One region of the Aerococcus tenax genome, then DNA from elsewhere that is predicted to be linked to it. Evidence: a T-box and tRNA genes for the amino acid it is inferred to sense, from the RefSeq annotation. Region 1 holds a T-box; the other holds one or more tRNA genes.
The links. A T-box is a leader RNA that pairs with one kind of tRNA and senses whether it is charged. The one in region 1 lies ahead of serS (serine--tRNA ligase), so its partner is inferred to be a tRNA-Ser.

Region 1 (4,429 bases):
TACAACTAGGAACAAAACGCGGGGTAACGACCGGATAGACACCTTGCTTGTAATCTTTGCCGAGTTGACGGACTTTTTGAATAAAGGTTTCGGTATCCTTGAGGGCTTGGTCAGTCGAGGCATCCCGGTAAAAGTCTGGGTTGGCTTCGGGATCATCCATGACCACCTTACCGACTAAGCCACGTTGACCCGCTTGGGCGCAGATTTTAGCCAATTCATAGGAGGATTCTAAGTGGGCAGAGGCAAAATAGAGCCCAGTTGTGGTGCCTCGGGCTAGTAGCTGTTGGACGAGGTCGGTGTAAACCGCCCGGGCGAAGTCCAGATCGGCGTACTTGGCCTCTAAGGGGAAGGTGCACTCATCCAACCAGACATTGAGGGGCTCATCCAAAGCAATCCCGGCTTGGGGCCATTGGGGAGCGTGAATATGGAGGTCCACTAGACCAGGCAGGAAGTATTGACCGGCCTCTAAACGAACAAAGTCAGTAGATTCTTGGGCTTGCTTGACCATTTCACTGTAAGCGGGGTCCTCTTGGCGGTAGACTTGGTCGATTTTACCGTTATCATCCACCGTGATCAGGGCTTGGGAGACATAGTCTAACTGGCCGTAAACAGGGGTATGGAAGAGGTCACCTTGGAAATACTGGGTCATCGATTAAATATCCTTTCTATTCTGCCGCTTATCACTTGAGGCAATAAGCGAATATTGATAGTGTTCAGAGTGATTATTATTCACAAAATGCTTGATATTTGGTCTTTTGTGCGCCAAACAACAGTTTTATTCTAACAAAACACGAATATAAATCAAGTGTAATTTAAAATTATCCGGAAAATACCAGTGTTAGGGACTTTTCCTAAAACACCTGTAAAAAATCACCCAAGTCTAGTCTCTAGTCAGGCTTGGCCTTTTATGGGTTATTTTTTATCGAATCGTGCGGTTAAGTTGATTTTACAAAGTGATCACTTTTTGCTAATATTATTAGAATGCCATGATAAGAAAATGAAATGGAGGTGGGAAAGGATGGCAAGAGTACTTGAAAAAAGGAAAATTGGCCTCGTTCCCCGAATATTATTAGCAATTATTTTAGGTATTATTGTCGGACAGTTAAGTTTGGTACCGGAGTGGTTTTTCCGGCTCTGTGTTACTTTTACCGGAATTTTTTCTAGCTTCTTAAGCTTTGTGATTCCCTTTATGATTATTGGTTTTGTGGTCCAAGGGATTGCTGACCTGGGTCAAGGAGCGGGTAAGCTACTCGGGATTACGGTCTTGACCTCGTATTTATCGACTATCGTCGGCGGATTTTTGGCCTATTTGATGGCCAGCCAGATCTTTCCTTTCTTTATCAGTGAAAGTTTGGTTGAACGCTTAAGCCAAACTGCGCCCAGTCTGGAACCACTCTTTGTGATTCCGATCGAACCCTTCTTCGACGTGACGGGGGCGATTATTTTTGCCTTTATGATGGGCCTGGGGATCTACTGGCTCCGTCAACACGGTCGTGGCCAGGTGCTTTATGAGGGTTTTAGCGACTTTGGCGGGATTATTAGCCAAGTCCTGGCCAAAATTGTGGTACCCTTATTACCGATCCATATTTTCTGTAATATTAGTAACCTGTCCTATAGTGGCTCGGTTTTTGCCATTATTTCGGTCTTTTGGAAGGTCTTTATCTGCGTGATTCTTTTACAGATCCTCTATGTGGCTTTTCTCTTTATTTTATTTGGGACCTACGCCGGCAAGAATCCTTGGGAACTGATGAAAAACCAAATCCCGGCCTATATGACCGCGATTGGGACCCAGTCCTCCGCTGCGACCATTCCCGTCAACTTGAAGTCAGCGGCTAAAAATGAGGTTTCTAAAGACATTGCCAACTTTGTCGTGCCCCTCTGTGCCACTATTCATTTGACCGGGTCTATGGTTACCATTACGGCCAATGCCACGGCGCTCTTGTTAATTTACGGCATGCCCCACAACCTCACCATGGTTTTAGGCTTCATACTCACCTTGGGCGTCTGCATGGTGGCGGCACCGGGAACCCCTGGGGGCGCGATTATGTCGGCCTTGCCTTTCTTACCAATGGTGGGGATTGTTGACCCTGGCATGCAACAAATCATGATCTCCCTCCACTTGACCCAGGATTCCTTTGGGACCGCGGCCAATATTTCCGGAGATAACGCCATTGCGGTCTTTATCGATAAGATTTACCATAATTACATTAAGCAAAATGAGACGGAAAGCTCTGATCTGGCTTAGCTAGGAAAATCCCATTTGACAAGGTCAGCTTTTCTTCTTAAAATAAAGATAACTTTGGAGTTTGACTCCAATAAAGTCGGAGATGACTTTATTTATAGACCAAGTGATGCTTGTGACTAGTAGCTTAGGAAACTTTTTAGCGAGTCCATGGTGGGTGAGAATGGACAGGGGACCTGGGTGAATCCACACAAGGACTGCCTACGACTTAGTATTAAGGAAGTAGCGCCGGCACAAACCGTTATTTGTAAGTGTAAGGCATATTTTGCCTTGAAGCAGGGTGGTACCGCGCAGAATGATGACCATTTCGTCCCTTTGATTGAGAGGGCGGGATGGTTTTTCTTTTTGCTCAAATAGTGTTAATGAGCATTCGCCAATATTAATAAAGTAATAATGAAAAAGTTTAAAAGAAATGAGGATTTGTAATGATTGATGTACGTTTATTACGGGATAATTTTGACCAAGTGGCTGAGGCTTTGAAGGGCCGCGGAGTGGAGAAGGAAACTCTAGAACACTTACGCGACCTGGACCAAAAACGCCGCCAAGTGATTGTCGAAGCGGAAAATTTGAAAAAAGAACGGAATATCGCTTCTGAAGCCATTGGTCAACTCAAGCGTAATAAGGAAAATGCCGATGACAAGATCCAAGAAATGAAGGCCTTGGGCACCAAGATTAAGGCTTTGGATAGTGACTTAGCTAAACTTGACCAAGAAGAACATGATATCCTCGCCCGGATTCCTAACCTTCCTGCTGAAGGGGTACCAGTCGGTGAAGACGAAGATGAGAACGTGGAAATCCACCGCCATGGCGAGACGCCTGAATTCGACTTTGAAGTCAAAGCCCACTGGGACTTAGCCGAAGATTTAGATATCCTGGACTGGGATGCAGGGGCCAAGGTGTCCGGCTCACGTTTTGTCTACTATAAGGGTCTGGGCGCACGTTTGGAACGGGCTTTGTATAACTTCATGTTGGACCAACACCAAAAAGAAGGCTACATGGAAATGATTACGCCTTTCTTGGTCAACGACCAAGCCATGTACGGGACCGGACAATTCCCTAAGTTTACCGAAGACGTTTACCAAATCACTAACGAAGACCAAGACCTGACCTTGATTCCTACCGCAGAAGTGCCTTTAACCAACTACTTTGCTAAGGAAATCTTGAAGGAAGAAGACCTGCCTATCCGAGTAACTGCCCTCTCACCTTGTTTCCGTTCTGAAGCCGGTTCAGCGGGACGGGACACCCGGGGCTTGATCCGTATGCACCAATTCCAAAAGGTAGAAATGGTTAAAGTAGCGACTCCAGACCAATCCTTCGATGAACTGGAAGCCATGACCGAAAATGCGGAAAACATTCTCGACTTACTTGGTTTACCTTACCGCCGCATTGTCCTCTGTACTGGGGATATGGGCTTCTCAGCAGCCAAGACCTATGACATCGAAGTTTGGATGCCCGCCCAAAATACTTACCGGGAAATTTCTTCCTGCTCCAACTGTGTGGACTTCCAAGCACGCCGGGCCCAAGTCCGTTACCGGGATGTCGATGGCAAGACCCAACTGGCTCACACCTTAAACGGTTCTGGTTTAGCCGTGGGTCGGACGGTGGCTGCGGTCTTAGAAAACGGGCAAAACGCCGATGGTTCCATTACCATTCCAGAAGTCCTCGTTCCTTACATGGGTGGGGTAGATAAAATTACCAAGGAAAATGCTCGTGGCTTAAATTAAGAAGATTAAGAGCGAATGCTCATAAAATGAAATTGTTTAACTAATACGAAACAGCTTTCTCAATCATCATAGTTGGGGGAGCTGTTTTTTAGTCAAGTCATCCGTCCTGCCAAGCAAAAGTCTTGTTTTTGCCTTTATCAGTCTTTACAATGAGTCATGTTTGAAAGACTAAAGTATAGAAAGAAGGACTAAGGATGAGTCAAGCATTAGCTACTTTTGCCGGGGGCTGTTTTTGGTGCATGGTGCAACCTTTTGAGACCATGCCGGGGATTTTAAAAGTCGTGTCCGGATATACAGGTGGGCACACCGAAAACCCCACTTATCGCGAAGTTTGTCTGGGGGGAACGGGGCACACGGAAGCGGTGCAAATCACCTATAATCCCGAACGGATTTCCTACCAAGACCTGGTGGAGATTTATTGGCAACAAACCGATCCTACTGATGCCATGGGCCAATTTGCGGA
Region 2 (4,429 bases), 790 kb from region 1:
AGTCTGCCTACCTGTTTGCCTCTATTACCTAGACCCAGTAGCCTACTATGATGGCTAGCTGATATAGATAAAGATTGTTAGTTGGTATAGATAAGGATAACTAACTGATATAGGTTAGCTATTACATTCACAGCAAAGCATAAAGCTATTGACTGATAGGCGGACGATTAGGAAAGTAATAGATAAGTAAGTGCTGCTGCTAATATTAATAACTATGATCGATTAATCTAATCAATGATCACTTGGAACACTGATAAAGATTTAGATATAATAAAGTAAATAGTTGTTCAGTCTAATTAAGAGTTGAACCGCAGCGAGGTCAATGCGTGAACCTATGCTAGCTAAGCTTCAAGGTAAAGTAATAATTAAAATAAAAAAGATAAAAAATAAATTATTTTTTTATTTATTAATAAGTGATAACTTTAGAAATATTTTTTATAAAATTCTATGAGCGGCTGACTCAGTAGGTGGGGGGATACCTCCCCCACCCCATGGCCGGCCGGACTTCAGCCGTCTATTGCACAAATTTTCTTATGGAAAATATATGAACAAGAAAAGGGAAAAAGCTATGCTAGAAGATGATCAAACCATTTTTATAGAAAGCGTTTATATTTTTTTGCCTGACTACCCCGACAAGTAACGGACAGGGAAAAAGAATTATTTGATAAAGAAATCCCAGACTTGGCCCAATTTAAATAAGTTACTGACAGAATAAGGAGTAAGACACCATGGAAGACCCTAATAAACTAACTAGGCAAGAGCTAGAAGAAGAATACATAGCTAGAATTAAATCAGAAAGCCGTAGACCAGAAACGGAGGAACAACGCAAGTTGGCCGCTGAACGAAAACAAAAATTAAAAGAAATGGTTAAAAAGTTACAGCAACAAAGTAGCTAATCACCACTCACAAGGTAGGAGTAAAAGAGACTATGGAAAACAATAGCAAACCGACCAGACAGGAGCTAGAAGAAGCCTATAGGGTAAGAATAGAATCTGAATCCCGTCCGCTAAGAACAGAAGAAGACCGAAAGATTGCCCAAGAGCGTATAAAAGAAATTGATGAGTACATAAATAAGCACCTAAGGGATTAACTAGCGTTTTATTAGGAGACCGACAATGATAATAGATAATTTTGACTCACCTAAAAAAGTTAAATACATAGGCCGATCCCAAGGCGTTTCCCTAACAAAGAATAAAATATATGAGGCTTTAGGCTATGAAGCGGGTTTCATTAGAGTGATTGACGATACGGGGGAAGATTACTTATATAATCCCAAAAAGTTTCAAATTATAGAGAAAGCCAGGGAAGACGTTAACAAACTTACAGATGAAGAAGTCGGTGCGATCATTCAAGCAAGGTATAATGCAGAAAGCTTACAGCCAGAAACCGAAGAGGATCGTAAAGTTGTAGAAGAACGATTAAAAAAAGTTGAAGAGTATATGAAAAAATATTTAAGTAAGTAACCACCGCAGGTGTGAACGGTGGTTTTTTTGTGCCAACAATCGTGCAAAAACAGCTAAAAGCCTTGATATAAAAGCATTTAATCGTGAGAAAATCGTGCGAAAAAGCTTTCAAGAATAGGAACATAATTGTAGAAGCATAGGGGGGATTAAAATAAGCACCCCCTTGTTTTCTCAGAGCACCCAATAGGGCAATTAGGCAGCCGCTTTATTTTATGTTGATCAAAACATACCCTCAGACTTAAATATAGACCCCTACAGGCGTTTTTAGCCTTAGGGGGTATAAATATATCTTAGGTTTATTAAATCAGCCCAGCAGCCAATAAAAGGCAAATAAAAAAAGCCCTTAAATTAAGAGCTTTGACTTGCTAATTCAGCTATAGGGATAGTGAGAATTTTGCGCAATATTTTGCGAATCCAGTCGCAATATTAGGCGTTTTCATCTGTTATCAACTTTTTTAAAAACCTTGTTATATCGCTGTTTTTGACACCTATTAATAATAGAAAAAAGCTATTTACGGAGAAGGTGGGATTCGAACCCACGTGCCGGTTTCCCGACAACTTGATTTCGAGTCAAGCGCGTTACGGCCTCTTCGCTACTTCTCCCGGCTAAACTAAGTTAGCAACAAAGTATATCTTATAACGTTTTGTCCGATTTTGCAAATAAATTTTCACCAGACACGGACATCTCCCGATAAGGCTTCATATTTTCTATAAAGGTGAAGGTGTTGAAATCGTAAACAAAGTGAAAGATTTCGCAGTTGCCGATACCAGCAACCGGGTCAGGGAGGAAGTCTTTTACAAATTGGTAGATGACAGCCCCATGAGCGACCGCTAAGACTTGCTGGCTATCCTCTTTTGTCATGATGGCTTGGAGGCTATGGTTAATGCGTTGACAGACTTCGCTAGCTCTTTCACCACCATATTGACAATAGTAATCATCCGTTTTGGGGGCTGAGAGAGGTTTAGGCATGAGGTCGCGAGATTGCCCTTCTAGTGAACCAAAGCCCCATTCCTTCAAACCGGTGACTGTTTCTGTGGGCATGGGATTAGGAATAGCGTGTTTTAGAGTCGTAATTGCCCGATCAAGCGGTGAGCTGTAGCCATGGGTAAAAGTGATTTTCCGTTCCCTAAGCATATCTCTAGCCAGCTCGGCTTGTCGGATGCCTTTTTCAGTTAAAGGGGAATCACACCAGCCCTGTACGCGGTTCTCCAAATTAAATTCCGTTTCGCCGTGGCGCATGAGATATAAGTGCTTTAACATGATTAATTCCTTTCCTTTTTTAGCTTTTATTCTATCACGAATTATTAAAGCTGTGAATTTCACCCTTTGCTTTTCTGTGTTAGAATAGATAAGATTGTAAAAAGTTAAGATTAAAGGATGTAAACAATGGCGAAGAAAAAAACACCAATGATGGAGCAATACTATCAGATCAAAGATCAATATCCCGATGCCTTTTTATTTTTTAGGCTGGGCGATTTTTATGAAATGTTTGATGATGACGCCAAAAAAGCGGCACAGATATTAGAAATAACCCTAACGAGTCGAAATCGGAATGCGGATGATCCCATCCCCATGTGTGGTGTTCCCTATCATTCAGCGGACGAATATGTGAAAACCCTAGTTAATCAAGGCTATAAGGTAGCCATCGCTGAACAAATGGAAGATCCTAAGCAAGCCAAGGGTATGGTAGACCGCCAGGTAATCAAGGTGATTACCCCGGGGACTTATTACAATTCTAGCGATAAGGAAAATGTCTTTATTTGTGCGATTATACATCAAGAAGGCCCCTATGCTTTAGCTTATACTGATATTTCAACAGGCGAGCTGAAAGTGACCCATATGGATTCATTTGAAATGCTGTTAACAGAATTCTCACAAATTCAAGCCAAGGAAGTCGTCTTTTATCATGAACTGAGCGAAGATGACTTGGCCCAACTCGAGCAGCTCTTTCCTTTTACCACTTCCTATATTAATCAGAAAACCCTCGATCAGTTGCCGGAAAGCGCCTTTGAAAAAATTACTCAAAATATTAAGCATAGCATCGAGCTTAATGCTTTGCGCGTTTTGATGGCTTATGTTTATAGCACTCAGTTTCGTATGGTTAACCACTGGCGCCAAGCGGAATCCTATGAGTTAGACTATTACTTGCATATGGACTATTTTGCTAAACGCAATTTAGAATTAACCGAATCCATTCGAACTCAGAAACGTTCAGGAAGTTTACTGCATTTTCTCGATGAGACTAAAACCGCCATGGGCGGACGTTTGCTAAGACAGTGGCTGGACCGGCCTCTTATTATCCAAGCAACGATTGAAGAGCGCTTAGACCAAGTAGAATCCTTGATCGACGCCTTCTTTGAACGGCGCAATATCCAAGAAAATCTCTCTGGGGTCTACGATTTAGAGCGCTTAGTGGCTAAGATCTCAATGGGACAGGTCAATGCCCGCGAGCTCCTGCAATTGATGAATTCCTTGAAAAAGGTTCCCCAAGTCTCTGAAAATTTACAAGCTATCCAAGGTAATCAAAGTGACAATCAAGAGACTGGCGTTTGGACCAAGCTTCTTAACAGCCTGGCAGCCCTACCAGAAGTGGTTAAAACCATTGAAAGCGCTATTGATCCGGAAGCTAATATATCGATTACTGAAGGTGGCATTATTAGGGATGGCTTTAGTGATCAGCTGGATGACTATCGTCAGGCGATTCGCCACGGATCAGAATGGATTGCTAACCTGCAAGCCAAGGAGCGTGAAGCGACCGGGATTAAATCTTTAAAAATTGGCTATAATAAGGTCTTTGGTTATTATATCGAGGTAACCAAGGCCAACCTCCATCTTTTACCAGAAGGGCGTTATGAGAGAAAGCAAACCCTGACCAATGCGGAGCGTTTTATTACCCCTGAATTAAAAGAGATGGAATATCGGATCTTGGAAGCTCAGGAAAAATCAGTTGACCTGGAATATGAGC

Region 2: it encodes a tRNA-Ser, which carries the amino acid that the T-box ahead of serS (serine--tRNA ligase) is inferred to sense. The anticodon was not compared.

What each region holds. Positions count from the first base shown of each region.
Region 1 covers NZ_CP127382.2:1,995,394-1,999,822, reverse strand. The annotation lists gene guaD (guanine deaminase) at 1-649, opposite strand, end outside; gene DBT50_RS09225 (dicarboxylate/amino acid:cation symporter) at 1,019-2,245, shown strand; T-box leader at 2,343-2,560, shown strand; gene serS (serine--tRNA ligase) at 2,668-3,966, shown strand; gene msrA (peptide-methionine (S)-S-oxide reductase MsrA) at 4,161-4,429, shown strand, end outside.
Region 2 covers NZ_CP127382.2:697,381-701,809, forward strand. The annotation lists gene DBT50_RS03210 (hypothetical protein) at 729-896, shown strand; gene DBT50_RS03215 (hypothetical protein) at 929-1,090, shown strand; partial or broken gene DBT50_RS03220 (hypothetical protein) at 1,116-1,298, shown strand; tRNA gene DBT50_RS03230 (tRNA-Ser) at 1,979-2,066, opposite strand; gene DBT50_RS03235 (histidine phosphatase family protein) at 2,098-2,724, opposite strand; gene mutS (DNA mismatch repair protein MutS) at 2,851-4,429, shown strand, end outside.